DNA from 3 places in the Arthrobacter sp. ASL1 genome. Region 3 is predicted to be linked to each of the others. Evidence: riboswitches for the same ligand, from Rfam matches in the RefSeq annotation. Region 3 holds a riboswitch; each other region holds the start of a gene.
What was found. A riboswitch is a leader RNA that binds a small molecule or an ion and turns the genes downstream of it on or off. The one in region 3 is predicted to bind cyclic di-AMP.
Positions count from the first base shown of each region.

Region 1: another riboswitch for cyclic di-AMP. It lies ahead of AC1MEQ_RS09870 (C40 family peptidase); the one in region 3 lies ahead of AC1MEQ_RS06340 (C40 family peptidase).
Region 2: another riboswitch for cyclic di-AMP. It lies ahead of AC1MEQ_RS18880 (C40 family peptidase); the one in region 3 lies ahead of AC1MEQ_RS06340 (C40 family peptidase).

Region 1 is NZ_CM155284.1:2,093,538-2,100,371, forward strand. It holds gene AC1MEQ_RS09850 (YciI family protein) at 1-168, shown strand, start outside; gene AC1MEQ_RS09855 (hypothetical protein) at 366-818, shown strand; gene AC1MEQ_RS09860 (DUF305 domain-containing protein) at 930-1,538, shown strand; gene AC1MEQ_RS09865 (F510_1955 family glycosylhydrolase) at 1,757-2,527, shown strand; cyclic di-AMP (ydaO/yuaA leader) riboswitch at 2,872-3,035, shown strand; gene AC1MEQ_RS09870 (C40 family peptidase) at 3,042-3,995, shown strand; gene AC1MEQ_RS09875 (D-2-hydroxyacid dehydrogenase) at 4,240-5,220, opposite strand; gene AC1MEQ_RS09880 (aspartate aminotransferase family protein) at 5,301-6,572, shown strand; gene AC1MEQ_RS09885 (FAD-binding and (Fe-S)-binding domain-containing protein) at 6,583-6,834, shown strand, end outside.
Region 2 is NZ_JBWXQH010000002.1:39,041-45,874, reverse strand. It holds gene AC1MEQ_RS18890 (GNAT family N-acetyltransferase) at 170-667, opposite strand; gene AC1MEQ_RS18885 (hypothetical protein) at 1,052-1,273, opposite strand; gene AC1MEQ_RS18880 (C40 family peptidase) at 1,521-2,462, opposite strand; cyclic di-AMP (ydaO/yuaA leader) riboswitch at 2,469-2,630, opposite strand; gene AC1MEQ_RS18875 (NADH-quinone oxidoreductase subunit N) at 2,912-4,336, opposite strand; gene AC1MEQ_RS18870 (complex I subunit 4 family protein) at 4,333-5,820, opposite strand; gene AC1MEQ_RS18865 (proton-conducting transporter transmembrane domain-containing protein) at 5,826-6,834, opposite strand, start outside.
Region 3 is NZ_CM155284.1:1,342,684-1,349,517, reverse strand. It holds gene AC1MEQ_RS06345 (M23 family metallopeptidase) at 1-861, shown strand, start outside; cyclic di-AMP (ydaO/yuaA leader) riboswitch at 995-1,171, shown strand; gene AC1MEQ_RS06340 (C40 family peptidase) at 1,178-2,089, shown strand; gene AC1MEQ_RS06335 (HNH endonuclease) at 2,373-2,870, shown strand; gene AC1MEQ_RS06330 (NTP transferase domain-containing protein) at 2,867-3,628, shown strand; gene AC1MEQ_RS06325 (DUF6457 domain-containing protein) at 3,651-3,923, shown strand; gene AC1MEQ_RS06320 (molybdopterin molybdotransferase MoeA) at 3,923-5,140, shown strand; gene fdhD (formate dehydrogenase accessory sulfurtransferase FdhD) at 5,202-6,107, shown strand; gene AC1MEQ_RS06310 (FdhF/YdeP family oxidoreductase) at 6,104-6,834, shown strand, end outside.

The DNA.
Region 1 (6,834 bases), 750 kb from region 3:
GGCACCGATGGGTCGGTGGACAACACACAACGCACCGGGCACACCGGCGGATTCTCGGTCATCGAGGTCGAATCCCATGCAGAAGCACTGGAGTGGGCTGCCAGGATTGCCGTTGCCTGCCGCTGCGCTCAGGAGGTCCGAGAGACCATGGACGACCCCGACGCCTAAGTGAATGCCCTGCGCGGATTGCGGGACCTGGGTTCCTCCAAGGTGCAGCACATATTTGCCACACGCATGGGCGATCGAAAGCCTGCGATGCAGTCCGTAGAGAGTGTGGAAAGCCCCTATGAGGGCATGGTTTTGCGTCTGCTTGGCACCTGCCGTGGGCCCTCCCTTTTGGTCTCCAAAGTAGAATGGTCGCTGTGATGCTTACAGGAAGGACCGGTCCGCGCCCGCAGGCTTTCCTCCTCATGCTGTGCCTGGGAGCCGTCCTGACGGGCATCATTGGCATGCATCTGTGGATGGGCGGGCATGGGGAGCACTCGGAGACCCACGGAGCCCAGACCGCGTCGGCCTCGAAGTCGCCGGCAGGGTCGGACATGGCCGGCGTTCCGAAATTCCCCGGCCTCTCGGCGGAACACCACCCCCCGGGTGATGGTTTCCCGATGCTGGGCTGCGTCGGGACCTGCGACGCCGGTGACATGGCGGTCGGCATCTGCGTGTTGTCGTTGATCGTCTTGGCGACGTTCGGCTTCCTGCTCCCCCCACGGCAGGTGCTGCGGCATTCATTGCGGCGTCGCGGCCCACCACTTCACTGGCGGGGAATCAGGTTCGTGCCCACGCCTTCGTTAACCCAACTCTGCATCAGCCGTACCTAGAACCGGTATGCGGATCAGTCGCGCCTTTCTGGCCACTGGTCGGACTTCCCCGGCTACCCGTGGGTGGCCGAGTGACCTGCAGACATCTTGGACAACGAAGGACGAAACACCATGACACGCAAGCTTTTCCTGCCCGCCATCGGCGTGGCCGCAGCAATCTCCCTGGTCGGTTGTGCCGGCAACCAGGAACCCGGGGACTCGGCTTCCAGCTCGGCATCATCGCGACAGTCCACATCGCCGACCTCGGTCAGTGAGGTGGCGGCCGAGCACAATGACGCGGACACGATGTTCGCGCAGATGATGATCCCCCACCACCAGCAGGCCGTCCAGATGAGCGGGATCATGCTGGCCAAGGACGGGATCGAACCCGAGATCACCGATCTGGCCACCGAGATCAAAGACGCCCAGGGGCCGGAGATCCAAACTATGACCGGCTGGCTCACGGCGTGGGGCGAATCCACGGAAATGGGCATGGCCGGACACGGCATGGAGGGAATGATGACCGATGAGCAACTCAATGAGCTCCGGTCGGCGCAGGGCGCCGACGCAGCGCGGATGTTCCTGCAAGCGATGATCGAGCACCACCAGGGTGCCGTCGGCATGGCCGAGGACGAGATCGCCGATGGCCAGAACCCCCAGGCCATCGCCTTGGCCCAGCAGATCATCAAGACGCAGCAGGCCGAGATCAAGGAAATGCAGGACCTGCTCTCCGGCCTTTAGGCCACCACAGCCCTGCGTCCCAGTCGGTGTGGGGCCGGTACCGTCCGGTCCCACATCGGCCCATTCCCGCGCACCCGAGAACTCCCGAAGGAACCGGCATGTCCCCTCATTTTCCCCAGCCCCTCCTGCCCCGCCGCCGAACCTCAGCCGCTGCCGTCCTGGCAGCGGGCGCATTGCTTCTCTCTGCCTGTTCTCCCGCGTCCACCCTGGACGATCCTGTGCCTGCGGCAGCCGCCGCCGACTACCCCTCCAGCCACATCCACGGCATGGACGTCAACGCTGAAACGGGCAGGATCCTACTTGCCACCCACGACGGCCTGTATGACGTCTCCAAGAAGCCCGCCACCAAGATCGGTCCGAACATCGACCTCATGGGCTTCACCGCCGGCGCCAACGGGACCCTCTACGCCTCGGGCCACCCCGGCCCCGGGGTGGACCTACCCAACCCCGTGGGCCTAATCGAACCCACCAATGAGGGCAAGACGTGGACGCCGCTATCGCGCACCGGCCAGTCGGACTTCCATGCCCTGGCAGCCACCCACGAGGCCATCATCGGGTTCGATGGACAACTGCTCGTCAACGAAGGTGGCAGCTCATGGACCCCGGCCGAGGACCAGATACCGGCCTACCACCTCTCGGCCACCACGGACGGCCACGTTGCCCTGGCCACGACCGAGGACGGTTTGAGGCGCTCGGTCGACCACGGCAAGTCCTGGAACCCCGTGCCCGGAGCACCACTGTTGATGCTGACCGCCGTATCCGGCTCCAATGCGGCGGGAATCGCCCCCGACGGAACCGTGTATTCCAGCATGGACGCCGGCTTCACCTGGCGGAAGCAGGGCCACACCACCGGAGAGGCGGCCGCCATCGACGTGACCACCAGCGAAAGCGAGCCCCAGGTCTGGATCGCCTCTCCCACCGGTGTCCAGGTTTCCCGCGACATGGGCCGGTCGTTCACCGCCATCAAGGCCCAGACGGGCAAGGAGTGACAAATCGACCGGTCAAGTCCGCGCCACCACACGGGCGTGCACGGCTCGGGACGGACGCAGCCAAATGGCCTTGTTTTGTCCGAGGATCAGCCGGGCGAGCCTCGGAGGGGTCTTCACCGAGACGGTGAAATCCGCGGCCCTGCCCGGCGCTCAAGCGGCCGAGGGATCTACCAAGGGGCTCGAACCGGGCATCACGCTGGCTACGCATCGACCTCCACCGTGACCCAAGGGAAACCGTTTCGTAACCAATTCGTGACTTTTACACTTATTTCTTGTAAATTCGTATGCGTGCCGGGCTTCCGATGGGCCCGGTACACCCGCGTGGATTGCCGAGCACTGCCACCACTGCGGGTTCCGTTCACGCAAAGTCTGGCAGTGGCGGGGGAACCAATATCGGGTCCGCAAGGATCCTTGGGGTTAAGCGCGTCGCACTGAATCATCAGCGCGGACGCCGGGTGGCTCCCACCCGAACCCGACAGCTCACCCCGCAGGCATTGGGAGAGGTATTCACTACATGACCAAGAGCCAAGCCCTGGGCCGCCACCGCGCCACGCCCGTCCGCACGAACCCGTTGGGGTCGATCTCCAAGGCCGTGTCCTCAAACTCCGGCTCCGTCGGCCGCCAGGCGGCAGTCATCGCCGCCGCGTCCGGCCTCGTGCTGACCCTCGGCCTTCCGGCCGAGGCCGCGCCTGCCGCCCGCGCCGCAGATAAGGCCCCCGTCACCGACGTGCAGCGTGCATCGGTGACCACCCCGGCAGCCGTGACCGTGCCCGCCGCGAAGCCGGAGTCGAAGGGCTCGCAGATCAAGGTCTCCGTCGCCGACATCTCCTCGACGTCCGGTGCCGCCTACCGCGAGGCACAGCGCCAGGCCGCCGCCGAGCGCGAAGCCGCCCAGCAGGCGGCCGCCGCCGAGCGCGAAGCCGCCCAGCAGGCAGCCGCCGCCGAGCGTGAAGCCGCCCAGGAGGCCTCCGCCGACCGCCAAGTCGCCGCGTCCTCGCAGAGCAGCAGCTCGCGGGATACCGCCAGCGCCAGCTCCTCCTCTTCCGACTCGAGCGTGACGACCGCTTCCGCCGGCACCGTGACCAAGAAGGCCGAACCGGCTTCCGCTCCCAGCGCAGGGCTGTCCGGCATCGCCGCAACGGCCATGCAGTACAAGGGATCGCCCTACGTTTTCGGTGGGAGCTCCCCTAGCGGCTGGGATTGCTCGGGCTTCGTGCAGTACGTCTACGGTCAGCACGGCATCAGCCTGCCCCACAACACGTCGGCCATTCGCGGCAGCGGCAAGTTCGTCAGCACCTCGAACCCCAAGCCGGGCGACCTTGTCTACCAGAATGGTGGAAGCCATGTCGGCATCTACATCGGTGGCGGCAAGATCATCGGTGCCCAAAATCCCTCGGTCGGGACCGTGATACGGCCTGCGGACAGCCCCTACGGCCCCCTCATGGGCTACTACACCTACGTAGGCTAGCCGCGACGATATGTGGGCTCCATCCGTGCCGGATGGGGCCCGCACGTCCTTAAGGATGTGGATCTGTGACGACCAAAAGATGAATTATCCTGGCCGGCTCGGAGCACCATGGCGAAATCGCGTGGCGAGTCGTTGGAGTGGGCTGCCGGGATTGCCGCCGCCTGCCTTTGCTCAGGAGTTCCGGGCACCCATGGACGACCCGGACGCCTGATCGTGCGGCTTCCCCGATGGCAGTCCACCAGCGCTACGACGACGGAGCGGTACTGACGTAACCGCGGTCCTTGTCCACCACGTTGTTCAGTGGCTCGCCGGCGATGTAGGCGTCGAGGTTGGCCAGGAACTGGTCGGCCAGCTCGTCCCGCCAGCCATGGACATCGCCGCTCATGTGGGCGGAGATGTGCACGTTCTCCATCTCCCAGAACGGGTGGTCGACGGGCATCGGCTCGACGGCAACGACGTCGAGCGAGGCGGCGGCGATCTGGCCATCCCGGAGCGCCTCGATGAGCGCCGGTTCATCGACCAGGGAACCGCGGCCGATGTTGACCAGGTGGGCGCTCGGCTTCATGGCCGCCAGCACCTGCGCGTTCAAGATCCCGCGGGTGGCCTCGGTCAGCGGCGCGGCCAGCACCACATGGTCTGCGTCTCCCACCCGGGCGGCGAGCTCGTCGCTGGGAAAGACGGTGCCGAAGTCGGGATCCGCTTCCCGCGGTGTGCGCCCGGCACCCTGGACCTGCATGCCGACGGCCCGCAGCAACCGGGCGGTGGCCCGGCCGATCCCGCCGGTCCCGACCACGATCGCGCGTGAACCGGCCGTGCGCGTCAGCTCGCGGTGCTGCCAGGTGCCCCGGCGCTGCAACGCCTCGCTGCGGTGCAGCTGCTTGTCGTGCGCGAGCACCGAGGCCAGCACGAACTCGGCGATGGGCTGGGAAAACGTCCCATGCGCGTTGGTGAGCACCACCGGGGCCTCGCGCAATCCGTCGAAGAGCATCGCATCCACACCGGCCGCGGCCACGTGCACCCACTCCAGCGCATCGGCGGCATGCCAGGCATCGCGAAGTGCCGAGGAGAAGAAGTCCCACAACAGGAGGGTGCCGGCGCCCTGCAACGCCTCGGCCAGGGTGTCGGCATGGGCGACGACGACGTCGGCGCGCTCGCGGATGGCGTCCAGGTTGTAGGGTTCGGGCACGCCGGGTGCGGTGAGCAGGGCCAGTCGCGGGCGGTTCATTTCGGTGTGTTTCACGTCATCAACGCTACAGTTCAAAAAGATTGTTGACAATCTACCGATCGGGCCACCACGATGAACACATGACGACTTTGAGCCCCCTGTTGAAGCAAGCGACCCCCGTGGTCGTCGACCACGCCCTCGGATCCTGGATCTACGGAACCGACGGAGCCGAATACCTGGATTTCACCACCGGCATCGGGGTGACCAGCACCGGCCACTGCCACCCGCGCGTCGTCGCCGCCGCGCAGGAACAGTGCGGCAAGATCATCCACGCCCAGAACACGACCGTGATGCACCAGCCGCTGCTGGAACTGACCGACAAGCTCGGTGAGAAGCTGCCGTCCGGGCTGGACTCCGTCTTCTACGCCAACTCCGGCTCCGAGGCCGTCGAGGCCTCCATCCGCCTGGCCCGCATGGCCACCGGACGACCGAACATCGTGGTCTTCCAGGGCGGCTTCCACGGCCGCACCGTCGCCGCGGCGTCCTTGACCACCGCCGGCACCCGTTTCTCCGCCGGTTTCTCCCCGCTGATGGCCGGCGTCCACATGTCCGCCTTCCCGTACGCCTACCGCTACGGCTGGGATGAGGACACCGCCATCGACTTCGCCCTGCAGGAACTGGACTACCTGCTGACCACGCGCACCGCCCCGAACGACACCGCCGCCTTCCTCATCGAACCGGCCCTGGGCGACGGCGGCTACCTGCCCACCCCGCCGCGCTTCCTCGAGGGGCTGCGCGAACGCGCCACACGGCACGACATCCTGCTGATCATCGACGAGGTCCAGGCCGGCGTCGGACGCACCGGCAAGTTCTGGGGCCACCAGCACTCCACCGCCACCCCCGACATCCTCATCACCGCCAAGGGCATCGCCTCCGGCTTCCCGATCTCCGCCATCGCCGCCTCCACCGAGCTGATGTCCAAGGGCTGGCCCGGCTCCCAGGGCGGGACCTACGGCGGCAATGCCGTCTCCGCCGCCGCCGGCGTGGCCACCCTGGCCGTCGTCGACGACGAGGGACTCGTGGAGAACTCCCGGGTGCGCGGCGACCAGCTGCAGGCCGGGCTGAAGCAGATCCAGTCCCGCTTCCCGTTCATCGGCGACGTCCGCGGCTGGGGCCTGATGCAGGGCATCGAGTTCACCACCGGCGACGGCCAGCCCGACGCCACCACCGCGGCCGCCATCCAACAGGAGACCACCGGCCACGGTCTGCTGACGCTCACCTGCGGCCCGCAGGGCAACGTCGTGCGACTGATCCCCGCGCTCGTGGTCACGGCCGACGAGATCGACCTCGGGCTCCAGCGCTTCGAGGCCGCCGTCTCCGCAGTGTCCGAACGCACCTTCGCCAAGGCCTAGAAAGCAGCACATGACCCAGACAGCGGCACCGGCCACCACCGACACCGTGGCCGGGCTCCTCGACGCGGCGGGCATTGACTTCGATGTCTCCGAGCACCGCCGGGCGGAATACTCCTACGATGCCTCCAACTACCGGGTGCGGCCGCTCGGCGTGGTGTTCCCGAACAACGCGGCGGACGTGGAAGCCACCCTGCGTGCCTGCCACGCCACCGGCACCCCGGTGACCGGACGCGGCGGCGGCACCTCCATGGGCGGCAACGCC
Region 2 (6,834 bases), on a different replicon from region 3:
GTCTCAGAGCGAAAAACGCTCGTGCGGCCACACACTTGGGGGTCGTGCGGCCGCGGATCGAACCATGTCCGGGGTGAGGGTTCGATCAAGGCCTACAGTACCCTGCGGTCCGATTCGGATTTCCCGCCGGCAGAAACCGGGTCACTTTCCAGCCGCGCCGAGACTCGGGCTATCCCTCAGTCGGTTGCCCGGCCGTTTGGGGATCTTGTCTTATCAGCGGGATCGCCCCCGTTTCGCTACGGATAAAGGCGGCCGCGTCCGGGGACGTGAGGCTGGTTTCATGGTGGCGGGACCGGCGGGAGCCTGTCAGCCGGACGAAGTCGAGGGGGATCTTGGGGTCCTCATCCGCTTTCTGGTGGGAAGGCGAGGGAATGCGGTCTTGCCAGGCGGTGGGGACAAGTTCGCTGAATTCCCGGTGCTCGGCGATGAAGGTGCGTATGGCCGGGCAGAAAGGAAAAACAGCCAGGCGGCTGGTGTGTGCTTCCGTCAAGACGTGGTGGATGAGGAGTTCCACCAGTAGCTCCGATTTGAAGCGGCGTTTCATGGAGGTGTGAAGAAGCCACATGTCGGTGCCGTCCATGCTGTATTGCACGAAGCCAGCCAGTTCGCCGGCCTTGAAGATTTGGTATTGGAGTTGCTCGCGGTTGTTTTCGATGGCGATGGGCATTTACAGAGCCGCCTCGGTAGCGAAACCCGCGAACAGTAGCCGTTTCTCCGGCAGCGAGGTCCGGAATCGAGGGGAGGGCGGTACAGGCTTGAAGCGATTCACTGCGGCTCCTTGTCAGGACTGGAGCCCCGCTGCTTAGGCCGGTTCCGGTTTCTGCAGAGGGCGCCAGTGCTTGGCAACTCTGGTCCCGCAATAATACGCATTTTCCCAGCTCAAAAGCGGATCAAGTGGTTCCCAAGGAAACGATCCTTGGTGGGGAAGGTCTGCGGCTATCGGTCGTGACCCGTTTTTGCCCTTCGCGGGCGCATGGGAGCCAGGTGCAGCGCACCGGCTTGGGCTGCTTCGTCGGAAATATTGTCCCTGACGCCGGGCGCGACCGGCCGTTCAGTCCGGGAGGGGCGGAGCCCATGAGATGGTGATGTCCGCGCCTTCTTCTGCTTTGGCGATGAGCAGGCGCAGTTCCTGGCCGAAGAGCCGTTCGTGGCTACCGGACTGGTCGCCGTCGAAGAGCTCCAGGAGCTGTGCCATGGCCTTGGCCATGGCTCGACCCCAGTCCTTGGGGTGCGCGCTGGAAGCGTAGACGGTCGCAGAATACGTTTGTTCCATAGCCAGAGTGTGCGCCGCCTGCAATGACGGGACAAGCTACTTGTCGGCGCAGACTGGGACGGGAGGCAAAGACTGCCGGGGTGGACGTCCGGTGACAGGCATTGCATTCGACTTCTGAAGCTGACATGCGGACGTGCTGCCTGTGACGCACCCGAGTTCTCGCTGAGACGCTCCGGCGGGTGCGGTTTTCATCGTAGATGCACGTAGGGCCCCTCCGAGAGCGGAGGGGCCCTACTGCGGATATTGCTTAGCCTACGTAGGTGTAGTAGCCCATCAACGGGCCGTAGGGGCTGTCGGCCGGACGAACCACGGTGCCGACGGAGGGGTTCTGTGCGCCGATGATCTTCCCGCCACCGATGTAGATGCCCGCGTGGCTGCCGCCGTTCTGGTAGACCAGGTCGCCGGGCTTGGGGTTGGAGGTGCGCACGAACTTGCCGCTGGTGCGGATGGCGGTCGTGTTGTGGGGCAGGCTGATCCCGGCCTTGCCGTAGATGTACTGGATGAACCCGGAGCAATCCCAACCCGAAGGGCTGCTACCGCCCCAGACATAGGGTGTGCCCTCGTAGCTCATGGCCATGCCCGCGATGCCCGAGAGGCCGGCGCTGGACGTTGGGGCGGCGTCGGTCTTCTTAGGGGTGGAGGCCGTGGTGACCGAGCCTGCCGACGTATTGTTGCTCGTGCTCGTGCTCGTGCTCGTGCTCGCCTGCGCAGAGGACTGGCGGCTCTCGCGGGTCATGGCTGCACCTGCGGCCGCTTCCTCGCGCTCGGCTGCAGCGGCTTCTTCTTGGGCGGCTTCACGCTCGGCGGCGGCTTCCTGGGCTTCTTCGCGCTCGGCTGCGGCCTTGCGCAATGCCGCGCGGTGAGCCGAGCCGTCAGTGGACTTGACGTCGGCGACGGAGACCTTGATCTGCTTCAGATCTTGTGGCTTGGCGTCCGCAACGGTGACGGCGGCGGGGGAGTCCACGGAAGTACGCAGGATGTCCGCAGCCGGGGCCTTGGCAGCCTCGCGGGCGGCCGGGGCACCCTCGGCCGGAACGCCGAGGGTCAGCACGAGGCCGGAAGCCGCAGCGATGACAGCGGCCTGGCGGCCAACGGAACCTGCGTTGGAGGAAACCGCCTTGGAGATCGAGCCCAAGGGGTTGCTGCGGACGGGCATGGCGCGGTGGCGGCCCAGGTGTCGCTTGGTCATGTGTTGATTACCTCTCCCAATGCCTGCGGGGTTAGCTGTCGGGTTCGAGTGGGAGTCACTCGGCGTCTGCGCTGAATGGCAGCGAGACGCTTAACCCCAAGGGCCCGGTGGACCCGGATTTGGTTCCCCCGCCACTGCCAGAAGCTTCGCGAACGGAACCCGAAGTGGTGGCAGTGCTCGGCAATCCACTCGGGTGTGCCGGGCTCATAGGAAGCCCGGCACGCAAATGAATTTACATGAAACGGATGTAAAAGTCACGAATCGATTACGGAACCGTGTCCTTTTGGTCTCGACGACCTTTCCCTCCCTGGCCGTTGGTTCCGGGCGGTGATGCAAGACGATGGTCCTCGAAGTCTTCCTGGCGGTACACGGTAAGCGGAAAGTGCAGCCACAACGCACGATCGACCACGCCGGCCATCCCGAGTGGTTGGCCCGATGACCGAAGCGGTTCACCCGGCGACGGCGAACCAGATTCCGGCCCCGACGGCCCCGGCTGCGAGGACCAGGGCACCGAGCACGATAGCGGTGGCCACCACGGTGCGGGCAACCTCCCGTGGCGCCGTGGACAAACCGGTGCTGCAGTCCCCGGCGGGGTGGAAGGCGGGGCGGATGAGCCTGAGGTAGTAGACAAGGCTCAGCACCGTGTTGGCTGCGGCGAACACGACCAGCCAGGACATGCCGCCATTCCAGGCGACGGTGAACACGGCGACCTTGCCCAGGAACACCGCCGTGGGCGGTGTTCCCACGAGGCTGAGGGCCCCCACGACGAGGGAACCGGTCAGCCACGGGTGCCCACGTGCCAATCCCACCCAGTCGCCCAGCTCTTCGCGCCGGGGGAAGCAGGCGACGACGGCGAACACGGCCAGGTTCGTTAGCGCGTAGAAGACGATGTAGGCCAGCAGGGCCACCGAGGCGCCCTCGCTGCGGGTGATGACGGCAACGGGCATCAGCAGGTAGCCGACCTGGCTGACCGTCGACCAGCCCAGCAGGCGCCTGACGTTCTCCTGCGCCAACGCGGCAAGGTTTCCGATGCCCATGCTGGCCGCTGCGAGCACGGCCACGAGCAGCGGGACATCCACCGTGGCGGGCATGAGTGCCACCAGCCGGCCCATGGCCACGAGTGCGCCGATCTTCGGCACGGTCGTGATGAACGCTGCGATGCCTATCCCGGAGGCCTGGCTGGCGTCGGGGATCCAGAAGTGGCCGGGCACCGCACCGGCCTTGAAGGTCAAGCCGATGAGGACCGCGACGGCCCCGCCGGCGACGGCGGCCTGCGGGGCCTGGGGAAGAGCCTCCGTCATGCCCGCGTAGCTGCTCGTGCCGGCAACTGCGGTCAGCACGGCAACGCCTGCCATGAGCAGGACTCCGGACAGGGCGCCGATGAGGTAGGTCTTCAGGGTTGCCTCGGCGGCCGTCCCGCTGCGCGATAGGCCGATCAGCGCGTACAGGGGGATGCTCGCCAGCAGGTACCCGGCGACCAGGACCAGCAGGTCGGTCGTCCCCCCGATCACGACTGTTCCGAGCGTGGCCAGCAACAACAGGGCATAGGTTTCGCTTTCACGCGCCGTGCTGGCGAATTCATGCCGGCCGAGCAGGACCACCACGAGCGTGGCCAGCGGGGCCGCCATCCGCACGACCGCAGTGGACGGGTCCAGTGCGTAGGTTCCACTGAAGATCGACTCCGGCCCTCCCGGCACTGCCGCCATCCCGGTCGCTGCGCTGGCGACCAGGGCACCGAGGGTGAGCCAGCGGGTGGGATGCTGGCGGGTGCGGGGCAGGAAGCTGCCGCCCAGCAGCACCAGCACTGCCGTGGCGAGCAGGATGATCTCTGGCAGCAGCGCCGGGTAGTCCATGTCCATTGCCATTGCCGTCATGGGCCCAGGCTGACGACGAGGTTCTGCGCCGCGGGTCCGATCATCGCCAGCAGCGGGCCGGGGATGAGACCGATGAGCACGGACAGCCCCATCAGGATGGCCAGGGCCGTGCTCTCGCGGGGGCGCAGGTCGCTGAAACCGACGGACAGTTCCCGTGTCTGGCCCGTGAACACGTGCTGGAAGGCGCGCAAGAAAAGGACTGCGGTGATCAGGATGCCGGGAAGGGCAACCAGGGCCCAGGGGGTGGTTCCGATGCTGCCGGTGAAGATCTGGAATTCGGCGATGAAGCCGCTGAAGCCCGGAAGTCCGAGCGAGGCGAATGCGGCGATCGCGAAGAACCCGGCGAACCGTGGTGCGGGGTGGGCCAGGCCGCCATACCGGCGCAGGTCGTAGCTTCCGGTGCGGTCGTGGAAGACACCGGCGAGCAGGAACAGGGCCCCGGTGACCAGGCCGTGGGAGACCATTTGGGTTACGGCCCCGACGATGGCCAGCTGCTGTGCTTCGGCGTTGTTGGCACCCAGGACGCCGGCGGCGCCGACAGCGAGCACGACGTAGCCCATGTGGTTGACGGAGGTGAAGGCGATCATGCGCTTGATGTCTGTCTGCGCGACCGCGACGAGGGCGCCGTAGAGGACCGAGACGATGCCGATCGCGACGACCACCCACGCCCACGCCCGCCAGGTGTCCGGGAGCATGGGCATCGCGATCCTGACGAAGCCGTAGGTGCCCATCTTCAGCAACAGGCCGGCCAGGACGACCGAGCCGATGGCCGGGGCATCGGTGTGTGCCGGTGGCAGCCAGGAGTGGAAGGGGAAGGTCGGTGTCTTCACGGCCAGGCCCAGGATGACCGCCGCCAGCACGAAGCCGCCCGCCAGCGGGGTTCCGGTGAAGGCGTCCTGGCGGGAGAGTTCCACCATGTCGAAGGTGTGGGGGGCGGCACCGAGATAGAGGCCGATGAATCCCAACAGCAGGGACAGGGAACCCAGGAAGGTGTAGATGAAGAACACCAGTGCGGAGCGACGTTGGTTTCCGTGTCCCCAGCCGGCAATGACGAAGTACATGCCCACGATCGAGAGGTCGAAGTACAGGAAGAACAGGATCAGGTCCTGTGCACAGAACAACCCGAGGCAGGTCGTCTGCAGGAACAGGAACAAGGCGGCCTGGGGGCGTGGCCTGTCGGTCTCGCGCAGGGCCCAGATGGCGCAGGCCACGAAGATGACTCCGGTCAGCAGCAGCAGGGGCAGGGAGATGCCATCGATGCCGAGGTGGTAGCTGCTGCCAAGCTGCGGCATCCACTCCACCCGCTCCTCGGCCACGAGTCCGTTCGGGCCCGGGCCGCCGGCAATCGCGAGCATGACCGACAACGCCAAATCCACGAGGGTCGTGGCCAACCAGGTCAGCCGCGCAGCTTTTTCGGGCAGCCGACGGGCGAGGGCGAGGAAGGTCGCGGCCGCGAGCGGCAGGAAGACGATGACACTGAGCATGGGGGCTACCTAACGACGATCAGCAGGACGAGGGCGGCAACGCAGACGAGGACCGCCGCGGCGTAGTAATCGGCCACGGCACCCGTTTGGGCGCGGCGGGCCAACCGCCCGAGGCCGTTGACCCCACCCAGTACGGCACGCAACGCGCGTTGCACGCTGGCGTCCACGTCGCCGGACACCGCTGCGGACCGGTTCAGAAAGCGGCCGGCACCAAGCACCGCCTTCTCCAGGCGGTGGTCGAGCCGGGACAGGACGGCCGCGGTGGCGAACATGGGACGTACGAAAACGGTTTCCGCGGCCCGTTCAAGGCCAAACCAGTTCTCGGCGGCTGCCAGGCGCGGCACACCCCGAACCAGCACCAGGGCCGATACGACGATGGCAATTGCGGCCGAAGCGAGCAGTTCCCACCCGCTGCTTTCCGCCTCCGCCTGCGCGCCCAACAGTGCGCGGAACGGTCCGGACAGTACCGGAAGGGCGGTGGCGCCCAGCAATGCCGCCGATGCCGCCAGGACCACCAGAGGCACCGTCGCCACCACGGGGACCTTGCGGGTTCCTCGTTCTTCGGCATCCCACAGTTTGCGCTCCATGTCGGCCTGCTGCTGCATGTCGGGTCTGGCCCAGACCACGGCGATAATCTTCGCCGAATACGCGGCGGCGAGGGCGGCACCGAGCAATCCGGCAGCATACAGTGCGGGATGCTGGTGCAAGGCGACGGCGAGGACCGCGTCCTTCGCCAGCCACAACGACAGCGGAGGCAGCCCGGCCAGGGACAGTGCCCCGACCAGGAACGAGGCGCCGACCACCGGCCAGCGCCGATAGATGCCGCGCAGGGCTGGAAGTTGTTTCGAGCCCACGGCCGTCAACCACGCGCCGGCGGCAAGGAACAACAACGCCTTGGTGGCTGCGTGGGCGACGAGCTGCGAGGTCCCTCCGGCGGTGGCGCCGATGCCGGCGGCCAGGACGACGAAACCCAGTTGGGCCGCAGTCGAGGCGGCCAGCAACTGCTTGAGGTCC
Region 3 (6,834 bases):
GCTCCGGTTGCGGACATCATCCCCCTGCTGGCCGACGCCGCCCCGGTGCATCCGCACGCGGCCTCGGTCCAGAACCGGGGAAGCTTCGACGCGACGGTCATCGGCCTTCCGGAGGGCACGCGCGCCGTATCCGCGGAACCCCGGCCGGCTGGTTTGCCGAAGAAGCCGCGCGGTGGGGCAGCTGCCCCACGCACCGCGGCGCGCCCGGCGCTGGCCTGGAGCCACCGCTTCGCGGCGGTTGCCGCGGTGTCCGGCCTGGCGCTGGCCGCTGCCTACCCCACCCTGGCCGGCAGCGAGGAGGAACCCGCTCAGCGCGTGGCCCACGAGTCGGCCGTCAACGTCGCCGACGTGACCGTGCCGGGATCCGAGAACTTCTCGGTGGTCCGGGCCTCGGTGTCCAGCAGCTTCACCAAGGACGACCAGCTCAGCTACCTGATGTCCGCCTCCGGCGGGAACATCAACACCATCGACACCCAAGGTGTCCTGGCCCAGCCCGTCGACCACGTCAGGATCACCTCGCCCTTCGGCGCACGGGCAAATCCGACGGGCGAAGGGGCCCAGGTTCATATCGGCCAGGACTACGGCGTTCCCTGTGGAACCCCTGTCAAGGCATCGGCATCGGGGACGGTCGTCCAGGCGGGCTGGGCCGGCCATTCGGGCAACCGGGTGCGCATCGACCATGGCAATGGCCTGGAGACGACCTACAACCACAACACCAGCCTGAAGGTCTCGGTCGGGCAGGCGGTCAAGCGCGGGGACGTGGTGTCCTTGAGCGGAACGACCGGCAACTCGACCGGCTGCCACCTGCACCTCGAGGTGCTCGTCGACGGCAACGCGGTCGACCCCGCAGGGTGGCTGTAGGGTCCGAAAACCAGGGGCCGTGATCGGGAAATAACCATTCCGTGACCTGAACGTGACTTTTACAAACATTTCATATATCGTTGTCGACGTGCCAGGCCGCATAGGGGCCGGGCACACTCGGGCAGATTGCCGAATACTGCCACCGCCCGAGGTCCGTTCGCAAAGAATCGCTGGCAGTAGCGGGGGAACCACATTTCGGGTCCGCAAGGATCCTTGGGGTTAAGTGTCGCGGTCCATTTCACTGGACGGGACACCGAGTGACTCCCACTCGAATCCGACAGCTCACCCCGCAGGCATTGGGAGAGGTACTCAATACATGACTAAGCGTCAAGCTCTGGGCCGCCACCGCGCCACGCCCGTCCACACCAACCCGTTGGGGTCGATCTCCAAGGCCGTGTCCTCCAACGCCGGCTCCGTCGGACGCCAGGCAGCAGTCATCGCCGCCGCGTCCGGCCTCGTGCTGACCCTCGGTGTTCCGGCCCAGGCCACCACGGCCACCCGCGCCGCCGACAAGGCCCCGGTCACCGACATCCAGCGTGCATCCGTGACCACCCCGGCAGCCGTGACCGTGCCCGCCGCGAAGTCGGAGTCCAAGGGCTCGCAGATCAAGGTCTCCGTCGCCGACATCAAGTCGACGTCCGGTGCGGCCTACCGCGAGGCACAGCGCCAGGCCGCCGCCGAGCGCGAAGCCGCCCAGGAGGCCGCCGCCGCAGAGCGCGAAGCCGCCCAGCAGGCCGCAGCCGACCGCTCCGCGTCCTCGCAGGCCAGCAGCTCGCAGGGGACCTCCAGCGCCTCATCCTCTTCCGACTCGAGCGTGACGACCGCCTCCGCCGGTGCCGTGACCAAGAAGGCCGAGCCGGCATCCGCTCCCAGTGCAGGGCTGTCCGGCATCGCCGCTACCGCCATGCAGTACAAGGGCTCGCCGTACGTCTTCGGCGGCTCGACCCCGGGTGGCTGGGACTGCTCCGGATTCGTGCAGTACGTGTACGGTCAGCACGGCATCAGCCTGCCCCACAACACCTCTGCCATTCGCGGCAGCGGCAAGTTCGTTCGCACCTCGAGCCCCAAGCCGGGCGACCTCGTGTACCAGAACGGTGGAAGCCACGTGGGCATCTACATCGGTGGTGGCAAGATCATCGGGGCCCAGAACCCGTCGGTCGGCACCGTGCTTCGTCCGGCCGATAGCGCGTACGGGCCGCTGATGGGTTACTACACCTACGTCGGCTAGTCGAAAACGCCTTTAGTGGAGTCCTCACCCGTTTGGGTGGGGACTTCGCTGGTTTAAGACGGCTCGTTTCCGACCGTGAACGAGTCCGTACCAGCCGCTGAACCGCCAGCGACCGGGGCGTGAACACGCGCCCGGGGGACCGCGGACACGCCGCCGACAGCCGCGCCCTACTCCCCATGGCGGCGCCGCCGGGCTTAGGCTGGTGCCCGATGGCCCTTGCACGGCGCCCGGGTCCGACGGCTTGGCTGGCCGGTGCGGGTGCACACCACGACGAGGAACGCTGATGCGAACCCTGGTACTGAACGCAGGATACGAACCACTGGCGGTGGTCACCTTCCGCCGCGCGCTGCTGCTGGTGCTCACGGGCAAGGCCAGCGTCCTGGCCGAGGTCGGGGAGCCGGTCGTCACGCCACGGATGGTCCTGGGTCGCCCCTCGGTCATCCTGCTCAACCGCTACGTCAAGGTCCCGTACCGCGAGTCCGTCAACGTGACCCGCCGCGGGGTACTGCGCCGAGACGGACGCCGGTGCGGCTACTGCGGTAAGGCGGCGACCACGGTGGACCACATCATGCCCCGGTCGCGGGGAGGATCGAACAGCTGGGAGAACCTCATCGCCTGCTGCCTGGCCTGCAACAGCACCAAGGGGGACAAGACGCTTCGCCAACTGGGGTGGAACCTGCGCGTGAAGCCCACAAGCCCGCGCGGCCCACAATGGTTCATCACCGAACTCGAACGCCCCGCCCCCGAATGGACGGATTTCCTCGCGGGGAGGGCGGCATGAACTTCGACGCCATCGTCGTCGCCGGTGGACGCGGCAGGAGGCTCGGCGGCACCGACAAGCCGCTGCTGCACCACGGCGGGGCCACCCTGCTGGACCATGCCCTGCGCGCCACCGCGGCGGCCCACCGCATCGCCGTCGTCGGCCCCACCGAGTTGAATCCGGTCATCTCCCGTTACGCCACCGAGGCGGATGCGGGCCAGATCATCACCCTGACGCGGGAGTACCCGGCGTTCGCCGGACCGGCGGCGGCCGTAGCCGCCGGCATGCGCGCGCTGGGCGACGGTGCCGCCGGGGAAGTGCCGATGCCGGGAGAGCACGCACCGCTGACCCTGATCCTCGCCGCCGACCTCATCAGCCCGGGGCCCGTCGCTGCGGCCATCGTCAAGTACGCGGTGGAACACGCAGCCGGCGGCCAGGGCCCCTTGCCGGCGGCCGTTGCCGGCCCCGACCCCGCCGTCGAGCCGAACGCACTGGCCATGCCGCTGGCCGAATTCGGCAGGGCCTGGGTCCCCGTCGACGCCCAGGGACGGCTTCAGCCACTGAGCTGCGTCATCGAGACCCCGGCCCTGTTGCGCGCCATCGAGGCCGCGGAAAAACCGGGCGAGGGCCTGGCCAACTCATCGATGATGCGCTTGCTTGCTAAGGTGCAGATAGTCAGGGTGTCCCTGGACGGCGTGGACTACGCGGACGTGGACACCTGGGAAGACGCCGACAAGGCGGGCATCGCCCGTCCCTCGGCCCCCGGAGGGGCCCCATAGCCCGCCACTACAGGAGGTACGGATGACCGAGATGCCAGAGCTGGATGCCTGGGTGGCCGAACTGCTGGAGGGCCTCGAGATCCCGGACGCCCCCGTCGACGTGGACTCCATCCTGGGCATGGCCGGCGTGGCCGCCCACTCGATCATCCGGCCCGCCGCGCCGGTGACGACCTACATCGCCGGATACGCGGCCGGCCTGGCCGCGGGTGCGGGAATGGCCGGCGAGGTGGCCTCCATGGAGGGGGCCCGCGCCCGGGTCAACCAGCTCCTCGACCGCCGCGCCTCCGACCAGTAGTGCACGAAGCCGACTGGCAGGGCGCCCGCAGCGCCGCCTACGAGGCGGGTCTGGCCCTCGCAGCAGACCACGGTGCCGTCGAGCAGGAGCCGCTGGCCCGTGCCACCGGACGTGTCCTCGCCCGCGACATCGCCTCCCTGCACACCATGCCGCACTACGCGTCCTCCGCCATGGACGGCTGGGCCGTCGCGGGCCAGGGGCCCTGGCGGCCCGGCGCGGCCGCCCGTCCGCACTCCGCCTCCGGCGCCGTCCCCTCCCCACTCGCCCCGGGAACCGCCCGGGCCATCGTCACCGGGGAGACCGTGCCACCGGGCACGACGGCGATCCTGCGCCAGGAGGACTCGGTGCTGGACCCGGGACCCGGCCTCCTCTCCGCCCTGCGGACGCCCCGGCCCGGGGCCGACATCCGCCCCGCCGGACGGGAGGCCTCCGCCGGGGAACTGCTGCTGGCTGCCGGAACCCGCCTGGTCCCCGGCCAGATCGCCGTCGCCGCCGTCGGCGGGCACGACACCCTGCCGGTCACCGCTCCGCTCCGGGTCCGGCTGGTGCTGACCGGCGATGAGGTCGTCACCTCCGGCATCCCGCTGCCCGGCCAGGTCAGGGACACCTTCGGGCCCGTCCTGCCGTCCTGCATCGAGGCACTGGGTGGCGACGTGGTGGACACCGTGCGCATCGGCGATGACCGCCGGGCCACCCTCGAGGCGCTGGACTCGCCGGCCGCCCGTACCATGGACGTGCTGGTCAGCACGGGCGGGACCGGGCACTCGCCGGCCGACCACCTGCGGCCGGCCGCCGACCAGCTCGGCGCCACCACCCTCATCGGGTCCGTGGCCATGCGCCCCGGACACCCGGCCATGCTCTCCCGCCTGCCGGACGGCCGGCTGCTCGTCGCCCTGCCCGGGAATCCGCTGGCCGCGCTCATGGCCGTGGTGACCCTGCTGGAACCGCTGCTCGAAGCGGCCACTGGCCAGCCGCCGTCGTCCCCGGTTTCCGCCCGCAGCGGTGAGGCGATCCGCGGGGCCGGACACTCCCACCGGTTGCTGCCGGCCCGTTGGGCGGATGCGGCCGACCGGCAGGTGCTGGTGCCCTCCGAGCACACCGGATCGGCCATGATGCGGGGGCTGGCCCATGCCGACGTGGTGCTGGTCGTCCCGCCCGCCGGGGCTGCCGCCGGCGGCCCGGTCGGCTACCTCCCGCTGCCGTGGTACGGTCGGTGAAACGCCTCGGCCCGGCGCTGTTGCCGCGCCCTCGAGGCGGCGGAGCGAAGGAGGCCCCCGGGTGGGCAGATTGACCCAACGGCGCCGCATCGTGCGGTATTCGGTGGACGGCGGCCCGCGCGTCCGCGAGGAGACGATGGCCGCGGAGGAACCCCTGGAAATCCGCATGGGCGGACGTGTCTTCAGCGTCACCATGCGCACCCCGGGCGACGATTTCGACCTCGTCGCCGGATTCCTGGTCAGCGAGGGCATCGTCGCCGACCCCGGCGAACTGGCCAGCCTGCGCTTCTGCGCCGGCGAGGACGAGGACGGTCGCCAGACGTTCAACGTCGTCGAGGCCCAGCTGGGGCCCGGCGCCATCATCCCGGACCCCTCCCTGGACCGGCATGTCTACACGTCCTCCTCCTGCGGGATCTGCGGGACCGCCTCGATCGACGCCGTCTCCAAGACCAGCCGCTTCACCCTGGACCCGGAGGCCGGGACCACCGGTGTGCACACCCTGCTCGGACTCGCCGACTCGCTGCGCGAACGCCAGGCCCTGTTCGGCAAGACCGGTGGCGTGCACGCCGCCGGGCTGTTCGACACCGACGGGAACCTGCTGTGCCTGCGCGAGGACGTCGGCCGGCACAACGCGGTCGACAAGGTCGTCGGCTGGGCCCTGCGTGAGGGGCGGCTTCCGCTGCGGGATACCATCCTGCAGGTTTCCGGCCGTGCCTCCTTCGAACTCGTCCAGAAGGCCTACCTCGCCGGGATCCCCGTGCTCAGCGCCGTCTCGGCACCCTCCTCGCTGGCCGTGGACCTGGCCGACCGGGCCGGGCTGACCCTCGCGGCCTTCGCCCGCGGGTCCAGCGTCAACATCTACACCCACCCGAACCGGATCGACACCGATCCGGTACCCACCCAGCTGGCGGAGGCGCACGATGCGCCGTCCCGCCCCCGGCAACAGGAAGCAGGACGGACGTCGTGAAGCGCTCGGCACCCGAACAGGACATCAACGAGGACGCGCTAAAAGTCGGCGCCCCGAAGACGACGGCGGCCGGCGTCAAGGCGGTCATGGTCGCCCTGGAACGCGGCTACGAGCAGGCGGGCGTCAGCCGGACCGTGCGCTCGATGCTGCGGGTGAACCAGCGCGGCGGCATCGACTGCCCGGGCTGCGCCTGGCCCGAATCGATCACCGGTGCCCGCAAGCCGGCGGAATTCTGCGAGAACGGGGCCAAGGCCCTGGCCGAGGAGAACACCACCCGCACCGCGGACGCCGCCTGGTGGGCGGAGCACCCCATCTCCGAGCTGGCCGGCAAGACCGAATACTGGCTGGGCAACCAGGGCCGCATCACCGAACCCATGATGATCCACGAGGGCGAGTCCCACTACCGGCCCGTCTCCTGGTCACGGGCGTTCGCCACCATTGGCGAGCACATCAACGCCACCACCCCGGACCGCTGCGTGTTCTACACCTCGGGGCGCACGGCCAACGAGACGGCGTTCATGTACCAGCTGTTCGCCCGCAGCATCGGGACCAACAACCTGCCGGACTGCTCGAACATGTGCCACGAATCCTCCGGCACCGCCCTGGCCCCGACCATCGGCATCGGCAAGGGAACGGTCTCGCTGGAGGACTTCGAGCACGCCGAATTGATCTTCGTCGTCGGACAGAATCCCGGCACCAACCACCCGCGGATGCTCTCCGCACTGGC